3 regions of the Microbacterium croceum genome follow, and region 1 is predicted to be linked to each of the others. Evidence: predicted binding sites of a transcription regulator. Region 1 holds the regulator's gene; each other region holds the start of a gene.
What was found. Region 1 encodes LexA, which represses DNA repair genes until DNA is damaged. Its sites were predicted from a motif close to TCGAACANNTGTTCGA; they were not measured.
Positions count from the first base shown of each region.

Region 2: the regulator LexA is predicted to act here: its motif matches at 3,352-3,367, upstream of KZC51_RS17660 (DUF222 domain-containing protein).
Region 3: the regulator LexA is predicted to act here: its motif matches at 2,941-2,956, upstream of imuA' (DnaE2-dependent mutagenesis accessory factor ImuA').

Region 1 covers NZ_JAHWXN010000002.1:36,175-40,804, forward strand. The annotation lists gene hisH (imidazole glycerol phosphate synthase subunit HisH) at 1-346, opposite strand, end outside; gene hisB (imidazoleglycerol-phosphate dehydratase HisB) at 343-960, opposite strand; gene KZC51_RS14215 (histidinol-phosphate transaminase) at 957-2,051, opposite strand; gene KZC51_RS14220 (LysM peptidoglycan-binding domain-containing protein) at 2,114-2,476, opposite strand; gene lexA (transcriptional repressor LexA) at 2,787-3,473, shown strand; gene KZC51_RS14230 (arsenic resistance protein) at 3,544-4,506, shown strand; gene KZC51_RS14235 (S9 family peptidase) at 4,545-4,630, shown strand, end outside.
Region 2 covers NZ_JAHWXN010000001.1:1,732,626-1,737,255, forward strand. The annotation lists gene KZC51_RS08160 (primary-amine oxidase) at 1-75, opposite strand, end outside; gene KZC51_RS08165 (TetR/AcrR family transcriptional regulator) at 204-788, opposite strand; gene KZC51_RS08170 (hypothetical protein) at 878-1,399, shown strand; gene KZC51_RS08175 (SDR family oxidoreductase) at 1,439-2,104, shown strand; gene KZC51_RS08180 (DMT family transporter) at 2,485-2,808, opposite strand; gene KZC51_RS08185 (DMT family transporter) at 2,805-3,188, opposite strand; gene KZC51_RS17660 (DUF222 domain-containing protein) at 3,399-3,869, shown strand; gene KZC51_RS17665 (DUF222 domain-containing protein) at 3,856-4,257, shown strand; gene KZC51_RS17670 (HNH endonuclease) at 4,266-4,630, shown strand, end outside.
Region 3 covers NZ_JAHWXN010000001.1:2,909,424-2,914,053, forward strand. The annotation lists gene KZC51_RS13810 (methyltransferase domain-containing protein) at 1-237, opposite strand, end outside; gene KZC51_RS13815 (type III polyketide synthase) at 227-1,393, opposite strand; gene KZC51_RS13820 (CYTH domain-containing protein) at 1,466-2,080, opposite strand; gene KZC51_RS13825 (response regulator) at 2,073-2,285, opposite strand; gene KZC51_RS13830 (prepilin peptidase) at 2,341-2,811, opposite strand; gene imuA' (DnaE2-dependent mutagenesis accessory factor ImuA') at 2,967-3,806, shown strand; gene KZC51_RS13840 (DNA polymerase Y family protein) at 3,803-4,630, shown strand, end outside.

The DNA of each region.
Region 1 (4,630 bases):
CATTGAGCTCCGTGACAGCGCCCGGCCATTCACCGAGCCCTTCGGAGTCGACACCGCGCTCGACGCCACGCTCGAAGAGCACCTGCATGCCGACGCAGATCCCGAGCACGGGGCGACCGCCGGCGAGTCGACGGTCGATGATCTCGTCTCCTCCATGCGCGTGCAGGGCATCACGCACCGCGGCGAACGCGCCCACTCCGGGTACGACCAGGCCGTCGGCTTCCAGCGCCTCCGCGCGGTTGCGCGTGAGTACCGCGTCAGCGCCCGCCGCGGCCAGCGCCTTGACGGCGGAATGCACGTTCCCCGACTCGTAGTCGAAGACCGCGACCTTCGGGGTGCGAGTCACAGTGCGCCCTTGGTCGAGGGGATGCCGTCGACGAGCGGGTCGAGCGCCTTGGCCTGACGGAAGGCCCGTGCGAACGCCTTGTACTCCGCCTCGGCGATGTGGTGCGGGTCACGTCCGCCGAGCACGCGGACGTGCACGGTGAGGCCGGCGTTGAACGCGATGGCCTCGAAGGAGTGGCGCACCAGAGAGCCGGTGAAGTGACCGCCGATGAGGTGGTGCTCGAAACCGACGGGCTCTCCCTCATGCACGAGGTAGGGCCGCCCGGAGATGTCGACGACCGCCTGGGCGAGCGCCTCATCCAGCGGAACGAGGGCATCGCCGTAGCGGGAGATGCCGGACTTGTCGCCCAGCGCCTCGAGGATCGCCTGGCCGAGCACGATCGAGACATCCTCGACGGTGTGGTGCGCGTCGATGTGGGTGTCGCCGGACGCGCGCACCGTGAGATCGGTCAGCGAGTGCTTCGCGAAGGCGGTGAGCATGTGGTCGAAGAACGGAACCGAGGTGTCGATGCGGCTCGCACCGGTGCCATCCAGGTTCAGTTCGAGTTCGACGGTGGACTCCGACGTGCCGCGCACGCGGTTCGCGGTGCGCGGGGTCAGGGCAAGGCTGCTCATGATGCCGAGTCTATCGAGGCCAGCGCGTCGAGGAACGCCGTGGTCTCAGCCTCGGTACCCGCGGTGACACGCAGGTGCCCGGGGATGCCGACGTCGCGGATCAGCACGCCCTGGTCATAGAGCTTCTGCCACGTGGCCTTCGGATCGGCCACCCCGCCGAACAGCACGAAGTTGCTCCATGATTCGTGCGGCGTGTAGCCGAGCGCCTCGAGGGTGGCGGTGATCCGGTCGCGCTGCTCGACGATCTCGTCGACCATGCCGAGCATGACGTCGGCGTTGCGCAGCGCGGCGACGGCCGCAGCCTGCGTCAGTGCACTCAGGTGATACGGCAGCCGGACCAGGCGCAGAGCATCGATGAAGGCGGGATCAGCCGCGAGGTACCCGACCCGCGCGCCCGCGAAGGCGAACGCCTTGCTCATGGTGCGCGAGACGGCCAGACGCGGCCTGCCGTCCAGCAGTGAGAGCGCGGACGGGGCCTCACGCGGGGCGAACTCCTGGTAGGCCTCGTCGACCACGACGATGCCGCGGGCGGCCTCGTACACGGCCTCGACCACGTCGAGGCCCAGCGGTGTGCCGGTCGGGTTGTTCGGCGAGCAGAGCAGCACCACATCGGGATCCACGTCCCGCACCTGGGCGGCCGCTTCCTCTGGGGTGATCGTGTAATCGGGCTGTCGCGTGCCGGCAACCCAGCGGGCGCCGGTCCCCTGCGCGATCAGCGGATACATCGAGTAGGTCGGAGCGAACCCGAAGGCGGTGCGCCCCGGTCCGCCGAAGGCCTGCAGAATGTGTTGCAGCACCTCGTTGGAGCCGTTGCCCGCCCAGATCCCCTCCGCCTCGAGACCGTGGCCCAGATAGGTCGCGAACGCCTCGCGCAGCGTCGTGAACTCGCGGTCGGGGTAGCGATTCACATCACGGATTGCGACGGCGATCTCATCGAGGATGTCGCTGGCCACCTCATCCGGAATCGGATGCGTGTTCTCGTTCACGTTGAGGGCGATCGGCAGCGGCGCCTGCGGGGCACCGTAAGGAGTCAGCCCGCGCAGGTCGTCGCGGAGCGGCAGGTCATCGAGTGAAGCGGTCACCCTTCCCATGCTAGAACGCTCAGCGGGACGCGGTGAGCGTTATGGCAGAGGAACGGTGACGCGGATCACGTTCAGTTCGTGTACTGCGTCGGGATCGACAGGGTCTGACCGATCTGCAGCTCGCCGGTCTGGAGGACGTTCAGGCGGGTGATCTCTCCGATGACCTCGCGGGGGTCGGCGGTCGGCGCGATCTTGCTCGCGATGGACCACAGCGTGTCTCCGGGGAGGACGGTGACCGTCTCGAAGCTGACCGTTCCGGTGCTCTCATTCGAGGCGAGCGCGCTGCCGCCGCTGATCGCGGCGAACGCGATCCCTGCGGCGAGCGGCAGCGCCGCGAGAACGAGCATCACGCGGCGACCGCGCACCGTCAGCCGAAGACGCGTCGCCGGACGGGCCGGGATGACTGCTGCGGTGCCGAAGGTGATGGTGCTCATGGTGTGCTCCTCTGCGTCGCCCCGTTGCCGGGGGAATCAGCCGCCTGCCGCTCGGGCCGGTGGAAGTTGGCGTAGCGTTCGCATCCTGCACTCGGCCGGGAGAGCTGAATGCGAAGCTACGTTCCGAAGATATCTTCGATTTCGAACATCTGTCAAGCTTTCTTCGAAACCGCACCCGCCAATCCGCCGACACGCTCGAACAGATCTTCCAGCTCCGCATGATTCTCGGATACGGTTTCGATAGGAACACCCCACCACGGGCCTCCGACATTCGAAGAGCGGCGTCGGAGACGCGCACCGAAGGAGCATCATGAGCGAGAACTCAGCCCTCGAGCCAGAGGCACCGCGCACGCGCCGTCGGAAGAGCCTGAGTCCCAAGCAGATGGCGATCCTCGAGGTCATCCAGGCCTCGATCGCTCAGCAGGGGTACCCGCCGAGCATGCGCGAGATCGGCGACGCGGTGGGACTCAAGTCGCTCTCGAGCGTTACTCATCAGCTCGGGCAGCTCGAGCTGAGCGGCTACCTGCGACGCGACCCCGGCAAGACCAGGGCGATGGAGGTGCTGATCGACCTTCCCGGCTCCAGCACCGAGAACCCGGCCGATGTGGCGACGCCCGTCGGGGACGCCGCACTCGTGCCACTCGTGGGTCGCATCGCGGCCGGGGTGCCGATCACCGCGGAGCAGCAGGTCGAGGAGATCTTCCCTCTCCCCCGGCAGCTCGTTGGCAAAGGCGACCTGTTCATGCTCAAGGTCTCCGGTGAGTCGATGATCGACGCAGCGATCTGCGACGGCGATTGGGTGGTCGTCCGCTCGCAGAACAGTGCGGAGAACGGCGAGATCGTCGCGGCGATGCTCGACGACGAGGCGACCGTCAAGACCTTCCGTCGACGAGACGGCCACACCTGGCTGCTGCCGCGCAATTCCGCGTTCGAGCCGATCCCGGGCGACGAGGCCACGGTGCTCGGCAAGGTCGTCGCCGTGCTCCGCGCCGTCTGACCCTCGACGGCGCACTCCCTCGACCGAGGTTCGCCGGTGACGCTCCGTCACCCTCGTACAGTGGGAGGCCATGGCTGAGACGACGCGCACCCCCTGGCTGGAGCGGCATCAGGTCGCGCTGTACCTCGCGGCCATCCTGATCGGTGTCGGTCTCGGCCTCGCCGTTCCCGGCAGCGACTCCCTGGAGTTCGCGATCGAGCCGGTGCTCGGCCTGCTGCTGTTCACCACCTTCCTCTCGGTTCCCTTCCGGCGGCTCGGCGAGTCCCTGCGCGACGTCAGGTTCCTCGGCGCGCTCGGCGTGCTCAACTTCGCGCTGGTCCCGCTCGTCGCGTTCGCCCTGTCGCGCCTCGTGGCCGACGATGATGCCCTCCTGGTCGGCGCGCTCCTCGTGCTGCTCACGCCGTGCGTCGACTATGTCATCGTCTTCACGGGTCAGGCCGGCGGGTCCGCGTCGAAGCTGCTCGCGGCCGCTCCGCTGCTCATGCTGGCTCAGATGGTCCTGCTGCCGCTGTATCTGCTGCTCTTCCTCGGCTCGGATGCCCCGCTGATCGACGCGGGTCCGTTCATCCGAGCGTTCGTGCTCCTGATCCTCCTCCCCCTGGGCGCGGCCGCCGTGGTGCAGGCGCTGGCCCGCCGGTTCCCGCTCATTCGGGCGCTCGAGAGCGGGCTGCTCGCCGCGATGGTGCCGCTGATGATCGCGACGTTGACGGTCGTGGTCGCGTCACAGGTACGCGGAGTGGGTGCGCAGTTCGGCGCGCTCGCCCGAGTGGTGCCCCTCTACATCGCCTTCGCGGTGATCCTGGTCGGGCTCGGCATCCTCGTGGCGCGCGCGGCCCGTCTGGATCCGGCGACATCACGCGCGCTGACCTTCAGCGGAGTGACGCGCAACTCGCTCGTGGTGCTCCCCCTCGCCCTCGCACTTCCGGTTTCCCTCGCGCTCGCACCGCTCGTGGTGGTCACCCAGACTCTGGTGGAGCTCGTCGTGATGGTCGCGTTGGTCCGCATCCTGCCCCGGCTGCTCCCCCCGCACTGACCACCGTCGCCGTCTCCCCAGACGAATAGGCTCGACGTATGACTTCGCCTTACGGGTCCTGGCCCTCCCCCTTCTCGGCGGCATCGGTCGCCGATTCCTCGCCCCGCATCGACGGAGCGCGGTT
Region 2 (4,630 bases), on a different contig from region 1:
GGTCAACGGGTCGAGCGGATGCGGGACCGCGATCTTATCGATCGACACGGGCTGCGGTGAGTGGTGGGACATCATCGACCTCACTGTTTTCGAGCGGGCGCTCAATAAAATTGGTTGGCACGATGGTACGACGGAACGACCGGGGTCACAAGAGCCGGATCGCGCCCCCGCGACGACGCGCGGTGGCGCGAGAAGGTGTGCTGTCAGACGCGCCAGGGGGCGAGGATGCCGTCGAGGACGGCGAGGTGCGCGACTGCGGGCTGCGGCTCCGTGACCTCGACCACCTGCTGTCCGTAGGTGATCGCGCGCAGCAGCGCCATCACGGCATCCTGTGGAGTATCGGGGCGGAGCTCGCCGTCGGTCACGGCCTCTTCGAGTGCCTCGCGGATGCTGTCCTGCCAGGTGGCGACGGTGGGTGCGCCGGCATCCGGTGTCGCGGCGAGGGTGGCGACGCGGCCCCAGAATCCGACGACGACGCGGGCTTCGGAGCGGGTGCGCTCATCGATGGGGAGGACTTCGCGCATGAGCGCGTGCAGGCGGGGGAGGCCGCGCAGTCCGACGGTGGCCTCGGCGATGCGGGCGTCGGTGCGACGGGTGACCTCGGCGGCGGCGGCGCGCACCACGTCGTCGAACCCGTCGAAGTAGTGCCACAGTGAGCCGGTGGCGACGCCGAGCTCCTTCGCGACCGCACGCGAAGACACGCTCTCGTGCCCGTCACGGGCCGCGACGGCGAGCAGCGCCTCGGCGATCTGCCGGCGCCGCTCATCATGGTCCACGATGCGGGGCATCTGCCCATCTTGTCGCATCCGCTCGGTGTGGCCGGTGCTTCTGAGGAATGTCTACCTATTTTGAGCGATTGATCAATATAATCCGATCCATGGGTGATCCCGCAGCGATGACGCTGATGGTCGCGAGTGCGATCATCACGGTCGCATGCTGCCTCGCGGCCGGACGCTCTGTGCCGTGGCAGGGGCGCCAGTCGGTGATCGTCATGGCGCTCGCGATGATCGGCATGGTCGTCGCGGACGGCGATCCGCGCATCTCTCTGCTCGCAGGAGTCGCACTGCTCGTCTCAGCGATGCTCGGCACGGCCGGGCTGCGCGGCGCGACCGCCGTGCGCGCGTGCTGCCACCGTGCGCTGGGATCGCTCGTGATGGCGGTGTGCGCGTTCGCAGGGGTTGCTCACGGGGCGGAGCCGGTCGAGGTCATGTCCGCACACGGCGCGCATCTGGGCACCGACGCCGTGGCCGTCGCCGCGACCGTCGGGGTGGCGCTGCTGCTGGCCTGGACCGTCGCCGACCGGCTCCGCCCGCACCCGCAGCGCGCTGCCGCTCGCCTGCTCGCCGTCGAGTCGTGGGCGATGACCGCGGGCGTGGTCGTGATGTGGGCGGGGCACTGATCCGAGACCCGGGACCGCCGTCTCCGGTACCGTGGCCGCATGCCCCTCGCTCTGATCACCGGTGCCGGGCGCGCCGACAGCATCGCCGCCGGCATCGTTCCTCGTCTGCGGGCGGCCGGCTGGACCGTCGTCACCAGCGACCTGCGCGACGCCGACCACCCGGCCGACCTCTCCACTCCCGACGGCCCGGAAGAGCTGATCGCCGCGGTGAACCGGGAGCACGGGACCATCTCGGCGCTGATCCTGAGTCACGCGCACGACGTGGAGTCCGGCATCCTCGACACCACGGCCGAGAGCTTCGACCTGCACGTCGCGGTGAACGCCCGCGCGAGCCTGCTGCTCATCGCGGCGTTCGCGCGGCAGGCGGGCGACGACGGCGGCGTGATCCTGGCGCTCACCAGCGACCACGTCACGGGCAACCTGCCGTACGGGGCCTCCAAGGGCGCGCTCGACCGGCTCGTGATCTCGGCGGCGCGCGAGCTCGGCCCGCGGGGGATCTCGGCGAACGTGCTCAATCCCGGTCCGATCGACACCGGCTGGATGGACGACGAGACGCGCACCGGCCTCGGCGACATGACCCCGCTCGGGCGTCTCGGCCGCCCCGCCGACGTGGCTGCGGTCGTGGAGTTCCTGGTCTCCGACGAGGGCCGGTGGATCTCGGGGCAGCTGCTCAAGAGCGACGGCGCGTTCTCAGCGCAGTACTGATCGGATTCGTCGAGAGTGATGCTCGGCTGAGGAACGCCTCGGTGGGGCACTCTAGGTTCTAGGGTGGCCGGTAGTGGGAGGCTCCCTGGAGCCGGGAGCACTGGTTGTCGGGCTAACGGATGGCCGGAGGTTGCAGTTCGCAGGGACCGTTACGCTGCGTCGGACCGCTCGTGCTCAGGCGCTCATCTTGAATGCGTGGACGAGTGGAATCGACGCTGACCGGTCTGCCCACCCGGCCAGCGGACCAGCTGCAGAGCGGGAAGCTCAGTGATTCCGCAGGAGTAAGCCCGCAGTGGCGACCAGCGTGGCCGTATGGAGGTAACGAAGCTTCTCGGAGCCGACGCTGGTGCGCACGCCGCGAATATTTGCGTAGGTGGGTCTCAGTGCCCGCCGCCGAACTCGATCATCGCGACGCCGGCCGCGATGAGGGCGACGCCGACGGCCATCAGTGCCGAGAAGTGGTCTTTGAAGATCACGCGTCCCAGCACCGCCGTCACCGCGACGCCCGCGGCCGCCCAGATGCCGTAGGCGACGCCCACGGGCATCCCCATCGCCAGGATCGTGCCCAGCAGGGTGAACGCGGCGAGGTAGCCGATGACGATCACCGGGATCCAGCGCTTGCGACGGAGCCCTTCCGAGGCGCGCAGGCTCAGGGTCGCGGTGACCTCGCTCGCGATCGCGAAGGCGAGCAGCAGCCAGGTCATGAGGCGACCTCCGGGGTGGAGGGCTGCGCGATCTCCCGCGTGCGCGAGCCCAGCTCGACCAGCAGCACGCCGACCACGATCACGCCCACGCCGATGATCTGCACCGGCCCCAGCAGCTCGCCGAAGAGCACGGTGCCGAGCACCGCCGTCGCCACGACGCCGATCGCAGACCAGATGCCGTACGCGACGCCCACCGGCATGCCGCGGTCGAGGACCACTGACAGCAACCACAGCGAGCCGCTGTAGCCGATCACCACGAGGATCAGCCACAGCGGATGCGTGAACCCCTCGGCGGCGCGCAGCGAGAGGGTCGCCATGACCTCCAGCGCGATCGCGACCAGGAGTGGCGGCCACGCCGAGCGGCGGGGGTGGTCTTTCATCGGGGGCCTTTCGGGATGCGTCCGTGAAGAGAACGTGTCGGATGCTCGCAGGATTCCCTGTCCGATGGGTGAACAGGCCGCGGTGGCTGTCGACTGGCGTTCGCAGACCGTGTCGCGCAGGCGCCTGGGGCATCTCTCGGCATGCCAGTATGCCGACATTTGTTCGAACATAGCTACGACACTCGGGGGTGGTCCGGGATAAAATGAGGTATGTCGAAACTGGTCGGGATGCACGAGGCGCTGGGTCGCCTCGAGGCGGCCTGGGCGGGGGCGGATGACGCGCAGGATCTGTCGCGGGAGCAGTTGGTCGCGGTCGCTGACGCGCTGGGCGTGCTGCGTCGGCACACGGATGCGGTGCTGGCGGAGGTCGCGGCGGGCATCGCCCGGGAGTCGCGGCCGGAGCTCGGCGCGGCGGGTCTGGCGAAGCAGCAGGGTTTTCGGAATCCGGCGGCGCTGATCGCGGCGGCGGCGGGGGTCTCGGCGGGGGAGGCGTCCCGGTTGGTGGCGGTGGGGGAGGCGACCGCGCCTCGGACGGATCTTCTGGGGGCGCGGTTGCCGGCGAAGTACCCGCGGGTGCGGGAGGCGCTGGTCTCAGGGGTGTTGAGCGCGCAGGCGGCTGCGTTGATCATCGGGGGTGTTGGAGCGGTGCCGGGTGGCCGCGGGGCCGGTGCGGATCGTTGAGGGGGAGCGGGTGCTGGTGGATGCGGCGGCCGGGCTGGCGGTGGATGCGGTGCGCAAGCTGGTCGTGCGGGCGGAGGCCTGGTTGGACCCCGATGGTGTCGCACCGCGCGAGGAAGAGGCGCGGGCGCGGCGGTCGGTGACGATGTTCGAGCGGGACGGGATGGTGCACCTGAATGCCCGCCTGGATGCGGAGAGTGCGGCGCCGGTGGTCACGGCGGTGCGGGGGTTCGTGTCGGCGGCGTTCGCGGCCCGCACGGACGCCCCGGACCCCGACGCCCCCGATGCGGATCAGCGCACGGTGGCGATGGTCCAGGCCGACGCGCTGGTCGCGTTCTGCGCGCACGTGCTCGGCTGTGAGGCGCGGGTGCCGGTGGCGGGGCGACGGTGATCGTGCGGATGACCCTGGACGACCTGGAATCCGGTACCGGGTCGGCGACGGTCGACGGGATCGAGACCCCGGTCAGTGTCGGGGCGGCGCGGCGGATGGCCGCCGGGGGTGGGGTGATCCCCTGGGTGATGGGCTCGGACAGCGAGATCCTCGACTGGGGGCGGGAGAAACGCCTGTTCACCCGAGCGCAACGGTTGGCGTTGGTGGAACGCGATGGCGGGTGTGCGATGTGCGGGTTGCCGCCGGAGATGACGAGAGTGCATCACATCCGATGGTGGCAGAGGGATGCGGGGCCGACGGACCTGTCCAACGGGGTGCTGCTGTGTGAGACGTGTCATCACCGCATCCACGACAACGACTGGGAGATCCGCGT
Region 3 (4,630 bases), on a different contig from region 1:
CCGTCTGGCGAGGTCGCGGCACAGATCTCCCCCACCGGCTCCCACATCGAGGATGCGCACGCGGCCGTGGCGCGCACGCGGGCGGACGTCGCGGCGGTAGACGCCGCCGGGACGCGAGACCAGGGCGTTGACGATGCGGAATCGGTCGTAGGTGCGACCGAGCATCCGCTCATCCGCATCCGGCGCATCCATCAGCTCGCGGGCATCGACGGCCCTGGTCGACAGGTCAGGCCGCACGGGGCCCCGGTTCGTCAACCGTGAACAGCGCGCTCTCGGCGGTCAGCCCCGGTCCGAAGGCCATGGCGGCGACCCGCTCACCCGGCTGCGCCCCTTCCTGTTCCAGGATGCGTTTCAGCACGAACAGCACGGTCGCGCTGGACATGTTGCCGTTCTCGCGGAGTACCTCTCGGGCCGGATGCAGGTGCGCATCGCTCAGGTGGAGGCGTTCCTGCACGCGATCCAGGATGCCGCGCCCACCGGGGTGGATCGCCCAGTGCGCGACCTTCTCGCCGATCGTGCCGCCGTCGAAAGCCGTGACCAGGTCGCCCTCTCTCGCATAGAGCGGACGGAGGGCATCGATGATCGTCTCCCCGATGATCTGCGGCACCGCGGTCGACAGGACCATCTCGAACCCGGAGTCTCCGATCATCCAGGCCATGTCGCTCTCGCCCTGCGGAGCGATCGCCGTGTGGAATCCGTCGAGCCGCAGCGCGGGCAGCGTGGTGGCGAGAGGACGCGCGGTCACGATGCCGGCCGCGGCCCCGTCGGCGAACAGCGAGGAGGCCACGATCGTGTCGGGGTCCTCCGAGGAGCGCAGGTGCAGGGTGCACAGCTCGACGCTGACGATCAGGACGACCGCATTCTGGTCCGCCGCGCAGAACTGACTCGCCGCGCGCAACGCGGGCATGGCGGCGTAACAGCCCATGAAGCCGAGATGGTAGCGCTGCACGCTGTCGCCCAACCCCAGGGAGCGTGTGATCTCGTAGTCGGGACCCGGCGCGAAGAAGCCGGTGCACGACACCGTGATGACATGGGTGATGTCGCTCGCCTCGATGTCGGGATCTGCCTCGACAGCTCGACGGGCCGCGGCGACGAAGAGCGGGAACGCCTCGCGGACGTAGACCTCGTTTCGCGTCCCCGTGCTCGGGGACAGCAGCGCACCTGCGGTGCGATCGAAGAAGACCGGATGCTCCGGCGCCGCGGTGGGCGCGAACTCGTCGATCACGGTGTGGCGGGTGTCGATGCCCGAGACGGTGAACGATGTGGACACGATCCGCTGCGCCAGCCGTCCGAGATCGGGCTGCGAGCCGAAGATGTCCCGGATCTGATCCTGCCGGAGCACGGTATCCGGAACGATCGTCTGGAGTGATCTCAGCACGGCAGGGCGACTCATGATGTCACTCAAGCACCCCGGAGACCATCGTGGAAAGGGGCTTGCGCCGTGTCGGCGTGTTTGCGATGCGGCTCAGAACCCCAGGGCGCGCGCGAGCTTGGATCCGGACGCGGAGTCGCGTCCACCGGCGGCACGGACCGCATGCTCGACGGCGGCGAAGAAGGACTCCCTGCCCGCGGCATCCGCGGGTGCGGCCGGTCCGAGCTCCATCTCCCATTCGCGCCATTCTCGCTGCGCTCCCCGGCGCAGATCCGTGGCACGGACGCGATCATCGACGAACTCCGCCATGACGCCGTCCGGCCCGGTGAGGAGATAGGCCGTGCGGTCGTTCTCGATGCGCGCGAGCGGACTCAACGGCGCCGTGGTCCAGCGGGCGATCATGGTCGCGACCGCCTCCGGAAGCTCCTCACCCTCACCGAGCGGCCAGCCGAGTTCGAGTCGGCCATCGCCTTCCCGTGGCCCCTTCACGTGCCAGCCCTCGTCCGGACCTCCGGTGCGGCGACGCAGGGCGACGCCGGCGCGGGAGAGCGCTCCGTCGTCGGTGTCGAAGTAGCGAGCGTCGAGTGCGCGCGCCTCACCGGCCGTCACGGCGTCGACTCCCGGGATCCCCTGCCAGAGCGGCAGGGGCGTGGAGACGTCGACGTCGTACTTGCGCTCGACCTCGACCGTGCGAGAGGGCTCAGTCATCCGAAGGACTGATGTCCTCGAGCGCCTCGTCGTACCAGTAGTCGATCTCGGTGGGCCCGTCGTTCGTGCCGGTGTTCGCCGGCTCGCCGCGGCGGTTGTATACCACCTGCGTCTCGCTGTAGGGGACGATCAGCTTGTCGTCCGCATCGCCCAGAGGAATGATCTGCCCGTCCAGCGGGCCGCCGTGAAGTCGCGCGAGTGCCATGACATCACCCTAGCCCTGCCTTCCCCCGACAGCGCCAGCGCCGACGGCGTTCCGCTCAGGTGCAGGCGATGCCCACGACCGCGCCGGCGATCATCCACGGCCCGAAGGCGATGCGCGTCTTGCCGTCCGCACGGCGCAGAGCGATCAGCACCAGCGCATAGAGCGCACCGAGCACGAAGGCCGAGGCGGCTCCGACCGCGAGCGCCTGCCAGCCATGCCAGCCGAGGAGCAGTCCGATGACCACCGCGAGCTTGACGTCGCCGCCTCCCATCCCGGCGGGGCTGAGCAGACGCAGCGCTGCATAGAAGCCGCCGAGGATCAACGCCCCCAGGAGAGCACGGAGCAGGGTGCGCGTCCCTCCGGTGCCGATCGCATCGAGCAGCACGAGCAGGAGCAGCCCCGCCAGGGTCGGCAGCACGATGCGATTCGGCAGCCGATGCGTGCGGACGTCGATCACGATCAGACAGGCGCCGATGCCGGCCAGCGCCAGATGGACGAGGGCCACGAGCACGGTGCGCAGATCCATGTCGGCAGGCTAGGAGATCATCGTCGGATGCGTCCGACGGCTGTGGATAACCGCGACTCGGGTCCGCACGGCAGCATCTTCCGCAATGTCGGATGTACGAATTACCGTGATCATCACCACTTGCTTTATTCGAATATATCTTCGAGGATGGAATCATGGGGATCGGGCTCGATGCGGTGACCGCGCTCTCTCCGACGGGCGACTTCCGCGCCGGAGAGGTGCTGCGGCTGCGCCGTGAGATCAGCCGCATGCAGCGCCGCCGCAGTGACGATGCGCTGCTCCCCCTCGACCCCGCATTCGCCTCGCTGCTGCCGGAGGAGGGGCTGGTGACCGGCACCGCATACACCGTCACGCCCTCGCCGAGCCTGGTGCTCGCCCTGCTCAGCGCGGCCTCCCGCAAGGGGCACTGGAGCGCGGTCGTCGGCATGCCGACCCTGGGCGTGGAGGCCGCAGCCGCCTTCGGCATCGACCTCTCCCGGCTGATCCTCGTCCCCGACCCCGCCGACCGTTGGCTCGCCGCGACCTCGGCCCTCGCCGAGGTCATCCCCCTGATCGTCGTCCATCCGGCGAGCCGCGCGCGCGATGCCGACATCTCGCGTCTGAGCGCGCGTCTGCGCGACCGCGGATGCACGCTGCTGGTCGCCGCCTCCTCCGCCGGCGAATGGCCGCAGAGCGAGGGCTCGATCCACATCGACGACCCGCACTGGCATGGCCTCGGTGCCGGCTGGGGGCTGCTCTCCGACTGCACCGTCACGGTGACCGCCCGCACCAGGCGCGCCCCGATGCCCTCTCGCGTGCAGGTGCGCCTCCCCGGCAACCGCGGCCTGGTGGAGCCGTTGAGCGTCGATGTGTCGAGTTCCGAGCGGCGAGGCCCCGAGCTCACCGCTCTGCCCTCCCTGCCCTCCTTGCCCTCCTTGCCCTCCTTGCCCTCCGAAGCCTCCCCACGGAACACCGCTCCCGACCACGAGCTCTCCTTCTGGGCGGAGGCCGGATGAACGCCCCGCTCCGCGTCCTCGTGCTGTGGTTCCCGGACTGGCCGCTGCGCGCCGCACTCGGTGGGCCGCCGCCGCACCCGCCCACTGCGCTGGTGCAGGCGAACACCGTCGTGGCCTGTACGGCCTCGGCGCGGGAGCACGGCGTGCGCTCGGGGCAACGTCGACGCGTCGCCCAGGGACATCTGTCCTCCCTGCAGGTGCTCCCCCACGATGCCGCGCGGGACGAGCGTGCCTTCCTCCCTGTGCTGCAGCTCATCGAGAAGCACGCGCCAGGGGTCGCCCAGCTCCGACCCGGACTGGCCGTGCTGCGCGCCAGAGGGATCTCCCGTTATCACGGCGGAGAGGCCGCGGCGGCGGATGCCCTCGCCGCTGTCCTCACGGAGGCCGGCCTGCCCGAAGTCCGCATCGGCGTCGCGGACGGCCCCTTCACCGCCGAGATCGCCGCCAGAGGGCCTCGCCCTCGCACGGTCGTCCCCGCGGGGCTGTCGAAGGACTTCCTGGCCCCCTACCCCGTGCAGGTGCTGCGAGACGAGCAGATCCCCGACCTCCTGATCAGACTGGGCGTACGCACGCTCGGCGAGTTCACGGCGCTCCCCGCGATCGAGGTGCGCGACCGCTTCGGCGAGCGCGGAGCCCGCCTGCATGCCCTCGCGGCCGGCGCGGATTCCCAGCCTCTGGTCCCGCGCCCGCCCGACCCCGAGCTGGTGCGCAGCGTGGAGTTCGAGACCCCTCTGGCCGGAGCCGACCAGGTGGCCTTCGCCGTGCGACAGACCGCCGACGGGGTGCTGGTGGCCCTGGGCGAGGCGTCGCTCGTGTGCACCGAG